DNA from 4 places in the Dactylosporangium cerinum genome. Region 2 is predicted to be linked to each of the others. Evidence: riboswitches for the same ligand, from Rfam matches in the RefSeq annotation. Region 2 holds a riboswitch; each other region holds the start of a gene.
What was found. A riboswitch is a leader RNA that binds a small molecule or an ion and turns the genes downstream of it on or off. The one in region 2 is predicted to bind cobalamin.
Positions count from the first base shown of each region.

Region 1 (4,446 bases), on a different contig from region 2:
CGGCCGGATCATCGCCGCCGCGTCCACGCCCGAGAAGCGCGCCCTGGCCGAGTCCCTGGGCGCCGACGCCACCGTGGACAGCGCCCCCGACGGCTACCCCGACCGGGTGCTGGCGGCCAACGGCGGCGCCGGCGTCGACGTCGTCCTGGAGTCCACCGGCGGCCCCGCGTTCGCCGCGGCCCTGGCGACCCTGGCCCCGCTCGGCCGCCTCGTCACCTACGGCGACGCGTCCCACGGCGGCCGTCCACCCGTCGACCCCGCCGAACTCGCCTCCCGTAGCGTCGCGGTCGCCGGCTTCTGGCTCCGGCCCGTCCTCACCCGCCCCGACGCGTTCCACGGCCCCCTCGACCAGCTGCTGCAGCTGACCGCGAGCGGGGTCCTGCGCCCGCAGGTCGGCCCCACCTACCCCCTTGAGGACGCCCGCCGCGCGCACGAGGACCTGCTCGCCCGCCGCACCACCGGCAAGCTCGTCCTGACCGTCGGCTGAGGCGGTTCAGTCGAGGTGCTTCAGTCGAGGTGCTTCGGTCGAGGTGCTTCGGTCGAGGTGCTTCGGTCGAGGTGCTTCGGTCGAGGTGCTTCGGTCGAGGTGCTTCGGTCGAGCTGCTTCGGTCGAGCTGCTTCGGTCGAGCTGCTTCGGTCGAGCTGCTTCAGCCGAGCTGCTTCAGCCGAGCTGCTTCAGCCGAGCCGCTTCAGCCGAGCCGCTTCAGCGGGCGCGGAAGCTGGCGCGGTAGGACTGGGGCGGGACGCCGACGACGCGGCGGAAGTGCGGGCGCAGGGCGACACCGTCGCTGAAGCCGCAGCTGCGGGCGACCGCGTCGATGTCCAGGTCCGTGGTCGACAGCACGTGCTGGGCGCGCAGGACCCGTTGCTGCAGCAGCCACCGCAGCGGCGACGAGCCCGTCGTCTCGCGGAAGCGGCGGTCGAAGGTGCGGCGGCTCAGATGCACAGCCGAGGCCAGCCGGTCCACGTCCAGCGACGGGTCCTCCAGGTGCTCCAGCGCGTGCCGCATCGCGTCGCCGACCGCGTCGCCGGCGCGCAGCTGCGGGACCGGGCGCTCGATGAACTGGGCCTGCCCGCCGGCCCGCTGCGGCGCGACGACCAGGGCGCGGGCGGCCCGGGTCGCCAGGGCCGGGCCGTGGTCGCGGCGCAGCAGGTGCAGGCACGCGTCGAGACCCGCGGCGCTGCCGGCGCTGGTGACGACCGAGCCCTCGTCGACGTAGAGCACGTCGTCGAGCACCTCGACGGCCGGGAACGCGGCGGCGAACGCGGGCAGGTGCTTCCAGTGCGTGGTCGCCCGCCGGCCGTCGAGCAGGCCGGCCTCGGCGAGGACATATGCGCCCAGGCACAGTCCGACGACGGTGGCGCCCTCGTCGTGGGCGCGGCGGAGCCGGTCGAGGATGGCCGGCGCGACGGGGTCGCCGCCGGGCGGCCTCCAGCCGGGGACGATGACGACCCCGGCGGCGTCGAGGTCGTCCAGGCCGTGCGGGGCGGTGATCGAGATCCCCGCCGTCGTCGACAGCGGGCCCGGGTGCTCGCCGGCGGTGCGCAGCTCGAAGCCGGCGGTGCCGAACACCCGCGGCGCGACCGCGACCTCCAGCATCGGGGCACCGTCGCCGATGAGCACCCCGACCGTCGTGCGTGCGCGGTCCATGGCTTGATCCTATCGGGGGATGGCGTTCCAGCCACTCCCGGCGCCGGGTCAACGGTCCGAGACTTGGCGGCATGACCTTCCAGATCCGCCGGTTCGGCGGCCCGACCGCGGTGTTCACCGTCGGTGGCCTCACGTTCATGACCGACCCGACGTTCGACCCGCCCGGCGACTACCCCCTCGGCACCCGCGTGCTGACCAAGACCGCCGCCGCGGCCGGCACCCCGGCGGACGCCGGCACCGTCGATGTGGTCCTGCTCTCCCACGACCAGCACCCGGACAATCTCGACCACTCGGGTCGGGCCTTCGCGGCGTCGGTGCCGCTGATCCTCAGCACCCCGGTCGCGGCCGCCCGGCTGGGCGACCCCACCGTCGGCCTGGAGCCGTGGGCCGGCGTGGACCTGCCCCGGCCCGATGGCGCCGGCCACGTGCGGGTCACCGCCGTCCCCGCGCAGCACGGCCCCGACGGCACCGAGCACCTCACCGGCCCCGTCACCGGTTTCGTGCTGCACGGCGACGGCGTGCCCACCGTCTACGTCAGCGGCGACAACGCGTCGCTGCGGGTCGTCGCCGAGATCGCGGAACGCTTCCCGGCCGTCGACGTCGCGATCCTGTTCGGCGGCCGGGCCCGCACCGCCCTGCTCGGCGACGCCGACCTGACCCTCGGCGCGGCCGGCATCCTCGAAGCGGCCCAACTGCTGCAGGCGCGGACGGTCGTGCCCGTCCACGTCGACAGCTGGGCGCACTTCACCGAAGGCCCCGAGGACGTCCGCGCCGCCTTCGAGGCCGTGGGTAGCGCGCACCTGCTGGGGTAACCACTAGGCTCTTGGGCGGCATGAACTGATGCGAGGTGCTCCGGGCGACCGGGGAGAATCGGGAAGCCGGTGTGAATCCGGCACGGGCCCGCCGCGGTGATCGGGGAGCTGCCGTCCAGGCGCGCCGCAGTGGCGTGCGGTCACTGGCCCGAGGGCTGGGAAGGCGGGCGGTCAGGCGTTGATCCGAGAGTCCGAAGACCGGCCTCGCGTGCATCGCCGACCCCGCTTCGGGGCGGCCTGAGCAGCGGGAGCCTGCCCTCATGAGCACCGACCTGTATGACGTCGTGCGCCGCCGCCGCGACGTGCGCGGCCAGTTCACCGGCGCGCCGATCCCCGCCGAGGTCCTCGAGCGGATCCTGGCGGCGGCGCACGCCGCGCCGAGCGTCGGCCTGTCGCAGCCGTGGGACTTCGTCCTCGTGCGCGACGCCGGGCTGCGCGGCGCGTTCCATGAGCACGTCCGGCGGGAGCGGGCGACGTTCGCCGCGACCCTCGACGGCGCGGCCGCGGCCACGTTCCAGCGCATCAAGATCGATGGGGTACTGGAGTCGACCCTGTCCGTGGTCGTCACGTACGACGCCGCCCGGGGCGGACCGGCGGTGCTGGGCCGGCACGCGATCGCCGACGCCGGCCTCTACTCGGTCTGCCTCGCCATCCAGAACCTGTGGCTGGCCGCGACCGCGGAGGACCTCGGCGTCGGCTGGGTGTCGTTCTACCGGGAGCCGTTCGTCCGGGACCTGCTCGGTATCCCCGCCGGCATCCGCCCCGTCGCGTGGTTGTGCCTCGGCCCGGTAACGCACCTGGAGGCGGTGCCGGACCTGGAACGGCACGGCTGGCGTAGCAGGGTTCCGCTGGCCGAGGCGCTGCATCACGACCGCTGGTAGCTGTCGGTTACGCAAGGTCGAACTGTCGCCCGGGCGACTTCATGCCAATCACGCTACGTGTCAGTCTAATCACTCAACGTGACGCACATCGTCTGAGGAGGCGAATTCCCATGGCACAGATCGCTACGGAAACCAGCACCGGCACCAGCACCGAGATGAAGAAGATCGTGGTCCGCAAGGCGGGCGCGGTGCGGCTCGCCAGGCTCTGCAACAACTACTGCTACGGCATGTGCTGCTGCGCCGAGTTCCTGGGCTGACGGACACCCGGCCGGGGGTGCAACCCACCCTCACCCCCGGCCGGGCCGAGGCCCGTCAGCAGAGGACGCCAGCAGATCGGCAGGGGACACCAGCAGAGGAGATCTGGCATGCCGACCGGACCAGTGGCGCTGCACGACCTGCGGTACCTCGACGAGGGCGACCGGGTCGTCGTCGGCCGCACCGACTGCGACTCCTACGGCGTCTTCCCGCCGGACGGCGCCGCGCTGCTCCGCGAGCTCGACGGCGGCCGGGCACCGCAGGACGCCGCCGTCTGGTACACCGACCGATACGGCGAACCCGTTGACATCGACGAGTTCCTCGACACCCTGCGGGACCTGGACTTCCTGAGCCCTGACGGCACCGCGGAGCACGCCGCCCCGCCCCGCTGGCAGAAACTCGGCGTGGCCCTGTTCTCGCCGGTGGCCTGGGCCGGCTACGCCGCGCTCGTCGTCGTCGCCGTCGCGGTGTGCGTCGCCGACCCGCGGCTCGCGCCCGCCCGCGGCAACGTGTTCTTCACCGACTACCTGCTGATCGTCGAGCTGACCATCCTGTTCGGGCAGCTGCCGTTCGTGGTGCTGCACGAGCTGTTCCACCTGCTCGCCGGTCGCCGGCTCGGCCTGCACTCCTCGATGCACCTCGGCCACCGGCTCTACTTCCTGGTGGCCGAGACGAAACTTCGACGAGGCCCGCCGCGACCTGCGCAAGGCGAGCGCCTGGGTCAACACCGCGGTGTCGCTGGCCTCGCTGCTGCCGCAGGACCGGCGCCGCGCGTACAACCTCACGTTCAACGAGAACGGCCGGGCCCTCATCGCCATGCACCTGGGCGACCCGGCGGAGGCGATGC
Region 1 is NZ_JBHSIU010000068.1:21,832-26,277, reverse strand. It holds gene ACFPIJ_RS45280 (quinone oxidoreductase family protein) at 1-487, shown strand, start outside; gene ACFPIJ_RS45275 (GlxA family transcriptional regulator) at 704-1,651, opposite strand; gene ACFPIJ_RS45270 (MBL fold metallo-hydrolase) at 1,723-2,463, shown strand; cobalamin riboswitch at 2,480-2,684, shown strand; gene bluB (5,6-dimethylbenzimidazole synthase) at 2,724-3,344, shown strand; gene ACFPIJ_RS45260 (hypothetical protein) at 3,455-3,601, shown strand; gene ACFPIJ_RS45255 (hypothetical protein) at 3,710-4,446, shown strand, end outside.
Region 1: it holds a riboswitch for cobalamin, as region 2 does, so the genes downstream of both, bluB (5,6-dimethylbenzimidazole synthase) here and metE (5-methyltetrahydropteroyltriglutamate--homocysteine S-methyltransferase) in region 2, are expected to answer to the same signal.

Region 2 (4,446 bases):
CGCCGGCAGCACCTCACCGAACTCCGAGTAGCACAGGTGGGTGTGGATCTGGGTGCCGTCGGCGACGCCGCCGGTCGCGATCCGGAACGCCGTCACCGCCCAGTCCAGGTACGCCCGCTGGTCGGCCCGCCGCAACGGCAGGAGCTCCCGCAACGCCGGCTCGTCGACCTGGATGATCTGGATGCCGGCGGCCTCGAGGTCGACGGTCTCGTCGCGCAGGGCGAGGGCGACCTGGTTGGCGGTGTCGGCGAGGGGCTGGTCGGTGCGCACGAACGACCAGGCGAGGATCGTGACCGGGCCGGTGAGCATGCCCTTGACGGGCCGCGTGGTGAGCGACTGGGCGTAGCCGGCCCAGCCGACCGTCATCGGCGCGGGCCGGCTGACGTCGCCGTAGATGATCGGCGGGCGCACGCACCGGGACCCGTAGGACTGGACCCAGCCACGGGCGGTGGCGGCGAACCCGGCGAGCTGCTCACCGAAGTACTGCACCATGTCGTTGCGTTCCGGTTCGCCGTGCACGAGCACGTCCAGGCCGAGCCGCTCCTGCAGCGCGACGACCTCGGCGATCTCGGTGCGCATCTGCTCGGCGTAGCCGTCGGCATCGAGGGTGCCGGCGCGCAGTTCGGCGCGGGCCTTGCGCAGCTGGTCGGTCTGCGGAAACGACCCGATCGTCGTGGTCGGCAGCGGCGGCAGGCCGAGCCGGGCCTGCTGTGCCTGCGCCCGCTGCGGGTACGCGCCGCGCCGGCGCACCGGCAGCTCGGCCAGCCGGGACCGGACGCGCTCGTCGCGCCACGCGGCCGGCGCCGCGCCCGGCGGCTCGGGCAGGACCGCGACGCCGTCGCGCAGCGCCCGGCCGAGCTGGGCCACCTCGCCCGCCTTCTGCCGGGCGAACGCCAGCCGCGCCCGCAGGTCCGGGTCGAGGTCCGGCTCGGCGTCCAGGTCGACCGGCACGTGCAGCAGCGAGCACGACGTCGACACCACGACGTCGTCGGCGACGCCGGTGAGCACGGCGGCCCGGGCCGCGGCGGCGCGCAGGTCGGTCCGCCAGACGTTGTGACCGTCGACGAGACCGGCGACGATCGTGCGGCCCGGGATCGGGCCGCAGCCGGCCAGCCGGTGCACGTCGCCAGGCCCGGCGACCAGGTCGAGGCCGACCGCCTCGACGGGCGTGGCGAGCAGGGCGGGCAGCGCGTCGCCGAGCTCCCCGAAGTACGACGCGACGAACAGCCGGGGCCGTTGCCGCACCGCGCCCAGCCGGGTGTACGCGCTGCGCAACGCGTCGATCTCGGCGCCGGTCCGGTCCGTGGTGAACGCCGGTTCGTCCAGCTGTACCCACGCGACACCGGCGTCGGCGAGCTCGGCCAGCAGTTCCGCGTAGACGGTGACGAGGTCGTCGAGGCGGTCGAACGGGCGGAACCCCTCCGGTGCGCCGGCCGCCGCCTTGGCCAGCAGCAGGAACGTGGCCGGCCCGACCAGCACCGGCCGGGTGGTCATGCCCAGCGCGCGGCTCTCGGCGAACTCGGCGACGGCCTTGCCGGGCCGGGCGACGAACACAGTGTCCGGGCCGATCTCGGGGACCAGGTAGTGGTAGTTGGTGCCGAACCACTTCGTCAGTTCCAGCGCCGGTTCGCCGGCGGTGCCGCGGGCCATCGCGAAGTACGTGTCGAGCTCGTCGAGCCCGAGGCGCCGGAACCGGTCCGGCACCGCGTCGACGGCGACCGCGGCGTCGAGCATGTGGTCGTAGTACGAGAACGTGTTCGACGGGATCGCGTCCACGCCGATGTGCCGCAGGTCCCGCCACACACCGGCGCGCAGCTCGGCGCCGACCCGGTGCAGGGCGGTCGCGTCGATCCGGCCGGCCCAGTAGGACTCCAGAGCCCGTTTGAGCTCCCGGTCCGGGCCGATGCGGGGATAGCCGAGCACAGTGCTCAGGCCGAATGGCGTTGTCGTCACGCCGGTGTTCCCTTCCCTCGAGGTGGTCGACGACCACCCGGGAGGGGCACGTGGGCAGACCGGGGCGTCGAACGTCACCGGGTCGCCCGTGGCCAGCCCGCGCAGCCGTCGGCGGCGTGCGCGGGGTCGCGCACGCGGTGCGGGCAGGTCTTCGGACTCGCGGGCGCGACCGTCTCCGGTCTCCTACTGGCCGTCGCTTCCCAGGTCCGCACGGACCCAGTGCTCATGACGGCGGTCGTTCCCACTCACCGCTGCGGGGCAGCCCCGGATTCACACCGGGTTCCCTCTTACGACGCCCCTCGGGTGGAGGGGCGAACCAGCACTGCCCGCCATCCTACGTCGCACGCCGGGGCGGCGCCTTGCGAGAATGGTGTCGTGGACCACGTACCCGGCGTCGAGCTTTCCGCAGCCGAACTCGAGGCCCTCCCCGCCAGGTGGGCGTCGTGCTGGACACCGTACGAGGTCGCACGGCGCCTGGCCGGGATCGGCAGCACCTGGTGCGTGGCCGCCGGCTGGGCGCTGGATCTGTTCCGTGGCAAGCAGACCCGACCACACGGGGACATCGAGATCGCCGTCCCCGCCGCTGACTTCGCCGAGGTCCGCGCCCGGTTCCCCGGCTACGCCTTCGACGCGGTCGGCAGCGGCCGGATCTGCGCGGACCCCACCCCGGACGTGCTGGCCGCCACCCACCAGACCTGGCTCCGGGAACCGGCCACCGGCAACTACCTGCTCGACGTCTTCCGCGAGCCCCACGACGGCGACACCTGGATCTGCCGACGCGATCCCGCGGTCCGGCTGCCCTACCGCGAGATCATCCGGCACACCCCGGACGGCGTCCCGTATCTGGCGCCCGAACTGGTCCTGCTGTTCAAGGCCAAGCAACCGCGCCCCAAGGACCAGGCCGACTTCGACGGCACCCTGCCGCACCTGAGCCCGGACCAGCGCTCGACCCTCGCGGCGCTCCTCGCCCGCGTGCACTCGGGCCACCCCTGGATCGCCGAACTGTAGCCGCCCGTGGTCAAACGGAGGCGCCGCCGAGGCCGGCCTCGCGGGCCTTGACGATGGCCTGGGAACGGTCGGAGACCTGGAGCTTCGTGAAGATGTTGGACACGTGGTTGCGGACGGTCTTGAGGCTGATCATCAGGTCGTGGGCGATGGTCGCGTTGCCCTTGCCGGCGGCGACCAGGTCGAGGACCTCACGTTCCCGTTCGGTGAGGGACGGGAACGCCGCCGCGGTCGAGCCGGCACCCCCGGCGAAGTGGGCGATGATCCGCTGCGCGATCTGCGGGCCGAAGATCGCCTCGCCGGCGGCCGCGGCCCGGATCGCCCGGATGATCTCGTCCTGTTCGGCGCCCTTGAGCAGGTAGCCGCGGGCGCCGGCGCGCATCGCGGCGAAGACGGAATCGTCGTCCTCGAACATGGTGAGCACGACGACGGCGGCCGTCGAGCCCGCGCGGGCCAGCCTGCGGGTCGCCTCGATGCCGTCGAGGCGGGGCATGCGAAGGTCCATCAGGATCACGTCCGGGACGAGTGAGCCGGCCAGCTCGACCGCACGCTCCCCGGTCTCGGCCTCACCGACGAGATCGATGTCGGCGGCGTCGGCCAGCATGAGCTGCAATCCGCGGCGGTACGCCGGATGATCGTCCGCGATCAGGAGTCTGGTCACGTGGTCACCGGTTCGTCCGAGGTCAGCGGCAGGACGGCACGGACGACGAGGCCGCCCTCCGGCCGGCTCGTGATCGTGCAGCTGCCGCCGAGTTCCGCGGCCCGTTCGCGCATCGAGGTCCACCCCATCCCCCGGACCGTGTGCTGGTCCGCGCCGTGACCGTTGTCGGAGACGGTCAGCTCGAACGCGCCGTCGACCAGAACCCCGACCCGGCACCGGGTCGCACCGGAATGGCGGGCCACATTCGTCATCGCCTCCGACGCGATCCGGAACGCGGCGACCTCGACCGCCGCCGGCAGCGGCAGGAACCCGTCGGGGCCGGTGACCTCGAACGTGACGTCGCCGGACAGGGACGAGGCGCGCTGCCGGAGCGCGCCGAGCAGACCGACCTCGTCGATCGCCGGCGGGCGCAGGTCGTCGACGAGGCGGCGGACCTCGGCGATCGCGTCCTTGACCTCGTCGCGGGTCTCGGCGATCAGCGCGTTGCGTTCAGCGGCGTCGGTCCGCGACTGCGCGGCGTTGAGCTTCAACACGACGGCGGCGAGGGACGGGCCGACGCTGTCGTGCAGGTCGCGCCGCAGCCGGCGGCGCTCTTCCTCGCGACCGGCGACGATGCGGGTGCGCGACTCCCGCAGCTGGTCGTTGAGCTGCTCGGAGCGCACCAGGATCGCGGCATACCGGGCGAGGTCCCGCACCAGATCGAAATCGGACGCCACGAACGCACGGTCGGGTGGGATCTGGATCGCGAGGTAGCCGACATGCTCGCCGCGGTGGACCATCCTGGTCCGCAGCGCCGCTTCGGAGACCCCGGGGGCCGTCTCCACCCA
Region 2 is NZ_JBHSIU010000046.1:38,854-43,299, reverse strand. It holds gene metE (5-methyltetrahydropteroyltriglutamate--homocysteine S-methyltransferase) at 1-1,953, opposite strand, end outside; cobalamin riboswitch at 2,079-2,289, opposite strand; gene ACFPIJ_RS34010 (nucleotidyltransferase domain-containing protein) at 2,329-2,961, shown strand; gene ACFPIJ_RS34005 (response regulator) at 2,972-3,619, opposite strand; gene ACFPIJ_RS34000 (sensor histidine kinase) at 3,616-4,446, opposite strand, start outside.

Region 3 (4,446 bases), on a different contig from region 2:
GAGGCCACCAGCTGCACGGCGTCGTCGAGGAGGGCGACGACGTGCGGGAACGCGTCGCGGAAGAAGCCGCTGATCCGCATCGTGACGTCGATGCGGGGGCGGCCCAGCTCGGTCAGGTCGACGGGGGAGAGGCTGACCACCCGGCGGGACGCGTCGTCCCAGACCGGGCGGACCCCGAGCAGGGCGAGGGCCTCGGCGATGTCGTCGCCCGCGGTGCGCATCGCGCTGGTGCCCCACATCGACAACCCGACGGAACGCGGCCACTCGCCGTGGTCGGCGCGGTATCGGGCGAGCAACGAGTCGGCCATCGCCTGGCCGGTCTCCCAGGCCAGCCGGCTCGGGATCGCCTTGGGGTCCACGGAGTAGAAGTTGCGGCCGGTCGGCAGGACGTTGATGAGACCACGCAGCGGCGAGCCGCTCGGCCCGGCCGGGACGTAGCCGCCGTCCAGGGCGTGCAGCACCATCGTCAGTTCGTCGGTGGTGCGCGCCAGCCGCGGCACGATCTCCCGGGCCGCGAACTCCAGCACCCGTACCACATCCGGAATATCGGAAATATCGGAGATGTCCGAAGTGGGCCAGCCCCGCGACTCCATCTCCGCAACCAGCGCGCGGGCTGAAGACTCCACCGTGTCCACCGAGACGCGGCCGGAAGCGCCCTCGGTCAAACCCAGCGCCTCGCGCAGACCCGGCAGCGCGGCCACCGTGCCACCCCACATCTGGCGGGCCCGCAGCATCGCCAGGACCAGGTCGACCCGCGCCTCACCCGACGGTGCCACCCCCAGCACGTGCAGCCCGTCGCGGATCTGCACGTCCTTGATCTCGCACAGCCAGCCGTCGATGTGCAGGATGAGCTCGTCGAAGCCGTCCTCGCCCGGCCGGTCGGCCAGGCCCAGGTCGTGGTCGAGCCGGGCGGCCTGCAGCAGCGTCCAGATCTGGGCGCGGATCGCCGGCAGCTTCGCCGGGTCGAGGGCCGCGATCGTCGCGTGCTCGTCCAGGAGCTGCTCGAGGCGGGCGATGTCACCGTACGAGTCGGCCCGCGCCATCGGCGGGATCAGGTGGTCGACCAGCGTGGCGTGCGCCCGGCGCTTCGCCTGGGTGCCCTCGCCGGGGTCGTTGACCAGGAACGGGTAGATCAGCGGCAGGTTGCCCAGCGCCGCGTCGGCGCCGCAGGACGCGGACAGTCCGACGGTCTTGCCCGGCAGCCACTCCAGGTTGCCGTGCTTGCCGACGTGGACGACCGCGTGCGCGCCGAACTCGTCGGCCAGCCAGCGGTACGCGGCCAGGTAGTGGTGGCTCGGCGGCAGGTCCGGGTCGTGGTAGATCGCGACCGGGTTCTCCCCGAAGCCCCGCGGCGGCTGCACCATCACCACGATGTTGCCCTCGCGCAGCGCTGCCAGGACGATCTCACCCTCGGGATCACGGGACGTGTCGACGAACAGCGACCCGGGCGCCGGCCCCCAGTGCTGCTCCATCGACGCGCGCAGTTCCGGCGGCAGGGTGGCGAACCAGGCCTTGTAGCGACCAGCGGAGATCCGGATCGGGTTGCCCTGCAGCTGATCCTCGGTGAGCCAGTTGACGTCCTGCCCACCGGCGGCGATGAGCGTGTGCATGAGTGCGTCGCCGTCCTTGGGGAACCCGTCCGCGCCCACATAGCCCCGCTCGTCCAAAGCGGACAGGAGCCGGACCACGCTGGCGGGCGTGTCGAGGCCGACGGCGTTGCCGATTCGCGCGTGTTTGGTGGGGTACGCACTGAGCATGAGCACGATCTTGCGCTCGCTGGGCGGCAGGTGCCGCAACCGTGCGTGCCCGACGGCGATCCCGGCGACCCGGCCGGCCCGCTCAGGATCGGCGACGTAGACGGTGAGTCCGTCGGCGTCGACCTCCTTGAACGAGAACGGCACCGTGATGATCCGCCCGTCGAACTCGGGGATCGCGACCTGCGTGGCGGTGTCGAGCGGCGACAGGCCGTCGTCGTTGGCGTCCCAGGTGTCGCGGGCGCTGGTCAGGCACAGTCCCTGCAGGATCGGCACGTCGAGCGCGGCCAGGGCACCCACGTCCCAGGCCTCGTCCTCGCCACCGGCCTGCGCGTCGGCGGGCCGCGTGCCGCCCGCGGCGAGGACGGTGACGACGAGCGCGTCGGCCTGCCGCAGCGTGTCGAGCAGCTCGGCCGGCGCGGTGCGCAGCGACGACGCGAACACGGGCAGCGCCCGGCCGCCGGCATCCTCGATCGCATCGCACAGCGTCCCCACGAACGCGGTGTTGCCGGCCAGGTGGTGCGCCCGGTAGTAGATGACACCGACGGTGGGGCCTGTTGCGGTTGAGGGACGGTCGAGCAGCCCCCAGGTGGGGGTGGTCGCCGGCGGCGCGAAGCCGTGGCCGGTGAGCAGGACCGTGTCGGACAGGAAGTTGTGCAGCTCACCCAGGTTGGCCGGGCCGCCCTCGGCGAAATACGCGTGGGCCTGCGCGGCGACCCCGGCGGGCACCGTGGAGTGCGACATCAGCTCGGCGTCGGGCAGCTGCTCACCACCGAGCAGGACCACTGGCAGCGGGAGCCGGGAGCTGCCGGAAGGGCGTGACAGCCGGAGCAGCGCGTCGAAGCCCTCCTGCCAGTCCCGGTAGCCGCCCAGGAACCGCACCACGACCAGGTCGGCGCCGTCGGCCAGGCCCGGGAGGTCCTCGACGGCGGTCCGGGACGGGTTGGCCAGCCGGAACGCGGCACCGCTCGCACGCGCGCTGAGCAGGTCGGTGTCAGACGTCGACAACAGCAGGATCACGCCGGGGTCCTCCCTCGGGGTCCGCGCCCCAAGTCGGTCGGGAAAGGTCGGGCGACGGAGAGTCTCCTGGCTCCCGGATCGGCGCTCGCCTCCGGCCTTCCCAGGTGTGCAAAACCCGGTGGCCTTCTGTCGAAGGTCAGCTCCCCGGTCACAGTGGCGGGACCGCGCCGGATTCACACCGGCTTCCTCCACACGTCGCCGTACAGCACCGACAACTCTCCTGGACAGCGCTGTCTTGCGTCAAGCGCAGTAGTATCCGGCCCGTGCAGGCTGCCAGTGGACGCGACGCTCCGGACCGGTGCCCGGGCGCGGTGCAGGTCCACGCCGCGGCCGACGGGGGCCTGGCCCGGGTCCGGCTGCCCGGCGGGCGGCTGACCGTGGACGGCCTGCACACGCTCCGCGCGGCCGCAGCGGCGCTCGGCGATCCCGCCCTGGAGCTGACCTCACGCGGAAACATCCAGGTCAGGGCGCTGCGCCCGGGGGCGGAGACGGAGCTGGCCGCGCGGTTGTCCGCCGCCGGGCTGCTGCCGTCGGACACCCACGAACGGGTGCGCAACATCATCGCCAGCCCGCTCAGCGGCCGCGACGGCCTCGGCGACGTCGATGTGCGGTCGGTGGTGACCGCGTACGACGCCGGCCTGTGCGCCGACCCGGCCCTGGCCGCGCTGCCGGGGCGGTTCCTGGTCACCGTCGACGACGGGCGCGGCGACGTGACCCCGCTCGGCGGCGACGTCGGCCTGCACGGCGACCGGCTGACCCTGGCCGGCACGCCGACCACCGCCCGCGGCCACGCTGACCTGCTGTTGCGGGCCACCGGAGCGTTCCTGGCGGAGCGGGCCGAACAGGGCGGCAACGCGTGGCGCCTCGCCGAGCTGACCGACGGCCCGGCCAGGGTGGCTGCCCGCCTGGACGCGGCCGTCGACCCGCGTCCTGTGAACAACGGCACCGGCCCGGCCGTCGGGTGGACGCCGCAGACAGACGGGCGGGCCGCCCTCACGGTCGTCGTCCCCCTCGGGCTGCTCACCCCGGCGCAGTCGGCGGCGCTCATCGAAGCCGCGCCGGGAGAGATCATCGTCACCCCGTGGCGGACCGTCGTCGTGCCGGACGTACCGATGGCAGAAGCTGAACCCGTCGAAACCCTGCTGACGGCGGCCGGCCTGGTCACCGACCCCGGATCGCCATGGGCGGGGGTGACCGCGTGCGCCGGTCGGCCGGGCTGCGCCAAGGCCCTCGCCGACGTGCGGGCGGACGCGCGCGCGGCGGTCGAGGCGGGCACGGCGCCGACCGGACTGCCGGTGCACTGGGTCGGTTGCGAACGGCGCTGCGGCGCACCGAAGGGAAGGCACGTGGAGATGCTCGCGACCGCGGACGGCTACCAGGTGGTTACGTGACCGGGCCGGAGCGCAGCGGAGGAGCCGGGCACCATGTGCACAGTGTCGAGTCAGGCCGGCGCCGGAGCGAAGCGGAGGTGACGGCGTGACGAACTATGAGTACGTGAAGGACGGCGCGGAGATCTACCGGCGGTCGTTCGCCACGATCCGGGCCGAGGCCGACCTGTCCGGCCTGCCCGCCGACATCGCCCAGGTCACCGTCCGCATGATCCACGCGTGCGGGATGGTGGACCTCGCCGGTGACGTCGGGTACAGCGCCGACGTGGTCCGCCTCGCCCGCG
Region 3 is NZ_JBHSIU010000051.1:1,021-5,466, forward strand. It holds gene ACFPIJ_RS36685 (cobaltochelatase subunit CobN) at 1-2,774, opposite strand, end outside; cobalamin riboswitch at 2,814-3,002, opposite strand; gene ACFPIJ_RS36690 (precorrin-3B synthase) at 3,038-4,165, shown strand; gene ACFPIJ_RS36695 (precorrin-8X methylmutase) at 4,251-4,446, shown strand, end outside.
Region 3: it holds a riboswitch for cobalamin, as region 2 does, so the genes downstream of both, ACFPIJ_RS36685 (cobaltochelatase subunit CobN) here and metE (5-methyltetrahydropteroyltriglutamate--homocysteine S-methyltransferase) in region 2, are expected to answer to the same signal.

Region 4 (4,446 bases), on a different contig from region 2:
GTTGACGTGTTGGTACAGGTTGAGCACGAGGTTGTTGGCGACGATCGTGTCGCCGGTGGCGAAGAACGCGACGAGCCGCGACACCAGGTGCCGTTCCGCGGGGGACAGGCGGGCCAGGTCGGCGAGGTCGGTGTGCAGGTCGACCTCCTCGACGGTCCAGGTGTTCTTGATGGCGTCCCTGAACCGGTCGAAGAACTGCGGGTAGCGCATCGGCCGCAGGGTCAGGTCCATGCCGGGGTCGAGGAGGGTCACTGGCACGCCTCGCACGACTCGGGGTTCTCCAGCGAGCAGGCGACCGCGTCGGGGACCGTCAGCACGGGCACGGTGGCCTGCTGGATCCGGGTCGCGGGCCGGGACCGCAGGTAGTACGTCGTCTTCAGGCCAGCCTTCCACGCGTACAGGTACATCGAGGACAGCTTGCCGATGGTCGGCGTGCTCAGGAACAGGTTCAGCGACTGCGACTGGTCGATGTACGGCGCCCGGGCCGCGGCCAGGTCGATCAGCGCCCGCTGTGGCAGCTCCCAGGCGGTGCGGTACAGCTCCCGCACGTCCGCGGGCAGCTCGGCGACGTCCTGCACCGACCCCTCGGCCCGTTTGATCTGCTCCCGGACCGCCGCCGTCCACAGCCCGCGTGCCTTGAGCTCGCCCACCAGGTGCGTGTTGACCTGCAGGAACTCACCCGACATGGTCTCACGTTTGAACAGGTTGGACACCTGCGGCTCGATGCACTCGTAGCAGCCGGCGATCGACGCGATCGTGGCCGTCGGCGCGATGGCGATGAGCAGCGAGTTGCGCAGCCCGGTCGCCGCGACCCGGGCCCGCAGCGCGGCCCAGCGCGGGCCCTCGGCCGGGGCGCCCCACAGGTCGGGGTGCAGCTCGCCGCGGGCCGCGCGGGTCTCGGCGAACGCCGGGTGCGGCCCGAACCGCTCCGCGAGCCCCGCCGACGTTTCCAGGGCGGTCAGGAAGATCTCCTCCTGGACGCGGGTCGACAGCTCCCGCGCGCCGGGCGAGTCGAACGGCAGCCGCAGCGTGAAGCAGGCGTCCTGCAGGCCCATCAGCCCGAGGCCGACCGGCCGCCACCGCGGGTTCGACGCCGCGGCCTGCGGCGACGGGTAGTAGTTGACGTCGATGACCCGGTCGAGGAAGCGCACCGCGGTGCGGACGGTCTCGCGCAGTTTCTCCCAGTCGACGCCGCCGGCGGTGACGTGCGCGCCGAGGTTGATCGAGCCGAGGTTGCACACCGCGGTCTCGTCGTCGCTGTTGACCTCGACGATCTCGGTGCACAGGTTCGACAGGTGGATGGTGTTGCCGGGCTCGCCGGTCTGGTTCGACAGCGCGTTGGCGCGGTCCTTGAACGTCATCCACCCGTTGCCGGTCTGCGCCAGGGTGCGCATCATCCGGCTGTACAGGTCGCGGGCCTTGACCGTCTTCACGGCGTGCTTCTCGGCGGCGCGGTACGCCTCGTCGAACTCGGCCCCGAACAGGTCAGGCAACGAAGGTGCGTCGGACGGGTCGACCAGCGACCAGTCGGCGTCGGCCTCCACCCGGCGCATGAACTCGTCCGGGATCCAGTTCGCGAGGTTGAGGTTGTGGGTGCGGCGGGCGTCCTCGCCGGTGTTGTCCCGCAGCTCGAGGAACTCCTCCACGTCCGGGTGCCACGGCTCCAGGTAGACGCACGCGGCGCCCTTGCGCCTGCCGCCCTGGTTGACCGCGGCGACGCCGGCGTCGAGGGTCTTGAGGAACGGCACGATGCCGTTGGACCGGCCGTTGGTGCCGCGGATCAGCGCGCCCCGGCCGCGGACCCGCGACCAGGAGATGCCGATCCCGCCGGAGAACTTCGACAGCTTCGCGACCTGGTGGTACCGCTCGTAGATCGAGTCGAGCTCGTCGCGGGGCGAGTCGACGAGGAAGCACGAGGACATCTGCGTGTGCGCGGTGCCGGAGTTGAACAGCGTCGGCGAGCTGGGCAGGTAGGCGAGGCTCGACATGAGCCGGTAGAACCCGATCGCCTCGCCCGCGGTCTGCGACAGCCCGCACGCGACCCGCAGCAGCCAGTACTGCGGCGTCTCCAGGACGAGCCGGCTGTGGGGGTGGCGCAGCAGGTACCGGTCGGCGACGGTGCGCAGCCCGAAGTACTCGAACCGCAGGTCACCGCCCGGGTCGACGGCGTCGTCGAGCTCCGTGGCGTGGCGGGCCACGAACCCGGCCGTGTCCTCGCTGATCAGCCCCTGCTGATGCGCGTGCCGGATCGCCTGGCTGAAGCTCGCCACGCCCTGGCCGCGGACCTCCTTGTCGACGTACGCCGCCAGGAGCCGCGCCGCGAGCCGCGAGTACTGCGGCTCCTCGCCGATCAGCTCGGCCGCGGTCTGGATCGACAGCTTGTCCAGCTCGGCGGTCGTGGCCCCGTCGTACAGGCCGCTGATCGTCTTCGTGGCGACCCGCAGCGGATCGACGTCGGCCAGGTCGCCGGCCCACCGCTCGACCGCCGTGACGATCCTGTTGACGTCGACCGGCTCCAGGTCGCCGTCGCGCTTACGCACCCGCATGATGTTCCCCTCGTCCCGGGCACCGAAGGCCGGAGCGACGCAGGGGGAAGCCGCCATGGAAAGGCGCACGACCGCGCCCGGCGATGGCGTCAGCCGACCCGCGCGGCATCCGACCGCCGCACACCGGTCGGCGTGCGGCGCGCTGGCAGGTCTTCGGACTCGCGGGCGTGACCTTCCGGTCGCCTACTGGCCGTCGCTTCCCAGACCTCGCGGTCCAGTGCTCGATGACGGCGGTCGTTCCCACTCACCGCTGCGGGGCAGTCCCGGATTCACACCGGGTTCCCTGTTGCCACGACCGACCCCGGAGGACCGGCCGAACCAGCTGCGTGCACCACCATATATGGGAGGGGTACAGAATGCACAACACCAGATCCTGTGCCGGCGTGTCGTCACCGGCGGTGGCGGTCACTGGTACGTCGGGTCGCTCCAGCGGCCGATGCTGCGGGAGCGGACCGGCTCGATGAAGCGGGGCGCGGCGCTGTGCGGGTGGCCGGGGCCCCAGTTGGTGGCGTCGCCGTGCATCTGGACGCGGGCGTTGTCGGTGTACCAGTCGACGAGGTCGGCGTCGGAGCGCACGATCCAGGTGCAGCCGGTCTCCGCGTCGGCGGTGAAGTCGCCGTGGCGGATCAGCGGTGGCCGCCAGAAGTACGTGCCGGGCCACATCCGGCCGAAGTTGTAGTCGAAGCCGCCGTCGAGGCAGTACGCCTCCTCGGAGCACGGGTGGTGGGCGAGGGGTACTTCGCGCCAGCCGGGCTTGGCCTTGATCAGGCGGGTGTAGAAGCCGGTCTTCTCGTCGCGGTGCAGCAGCTTGATGTAGAGCCCGGGCACGGGTGTGCCGCCGAGGTCGAAGCGCATCGGGCTGCCGTCCTTCACGTCGATCCACGGCATCTCCGCGGTGTCCAGGACGACGAGGTGCTGGTCGGGCCGCACGGTGTCGCGGCCGGTGCCGGCGAGGTCGAAGTGCCAGTCGCCGTGCTCGCGGAACAGCAGGACCTCGGTGCCGGCCGTGGCGGTGACCGGCGGTGTCCAGACGCCCGCGGGCGCGGTCCAGTAGCCCTGCGGGCCGAGCGTGGTGCCGCCGATGACGACCTGCCCCGACAGGACGTACCACTCGGTGTCGGCGTGGTGCACGCCGGCGGGCCGGGACCAGTCGCCGGTGAAGCGGACCTTCAGCGAGGCGGAGCCGTCCTCCTCGTCGTAGCTGAGGTTGCGCTGCTCGGCGGGGCCGGTCGCGTGCTGGAACTCGGCGACGTGCCAGATGAGGTCGCGCTCATCGATGATCTCCACGTGCGGGCGCATGCGGCCTCCAGACTCGGCATTGAATTTCCGGTGCGGAATGTATCGCTTACTAGTTTCGAGTACAAGGTGTACCGTCAAACCTCGTGACCCGACCAGGCCGCCCCGCCGGCCCCACCACCGACACCGAGGCCGTGGTGCTCACCGCGGCCCTGGAGCTGCTGCTCGCCGAGGGGGCCGCGGCGCTGACCGCGCAACGCCTGCACCAGGTCACCGGCGTGTCCCGCTCGACCGTCTACCGGCACTGGCCGACCCCGGCCGCCGTCCTCGCGGCCCTGATCGACGTCGCGCCGCTGCCGCCCGGCGAGGCGTCCGGCGACCTCGCCCGCGACCTGCACGCCGCCGTCGACCAGCTCTGCGACCGGCTCCGCGACCGGCCGGTCGGCGCGTTCCTGCAGGCGCTGATCGTGGCCGCCGCGACCGACCCGGCCGCCGCCCAACTGCGCCACCGCTACGTCGGCGACCTGCTCGCGCCGTTCCACACGGTGCTGCGCGCCGCCGGGGTGGCCGCGACCGACCGGGACGACGCGGTCGCCGCGATCGTCTCCCCGCTGCTGCTGGACGCGCTGCTGCTGGACCGGCCCGCCGCCCGCACCAGGGCACA
Region 4 is NZ_JBHSIU010000011.1:256,739-261,184, forward strand. It holds gene ACFPIJ_RS10075 (ribonucleotide-diphosphate reductase subunit beta) at 1-231, opposite strand, end outside; gene ACFPIJ_RS10080 (ribonucleoside-diphosphate reductase subunit alpha) at 249-2,546, opposite strand; cobalamin riboswitch at 2,674-2,884, opposite strand; gene ACFPIJ_RS10085 (DUF4437 domain-containing protein) at 2,952-3,845, opposite strand; gene ACFPIJ_RS10090 (TetR/AcrR family transcriptional regulator) at 3,929-4,446, shown strand, end outside.
Region 4: it holds a riboswitch for cobalamin, as region 2 does, so the genes downstream of both, ACFPIJ_RS10080 (ribonucleoside-diphosphate reductase subunit alpha) here and metE (5-methyltetrahydropteroyltriglutamate--homocysteine S-methyltransferase) in region 2, are expected to answer to the same signal.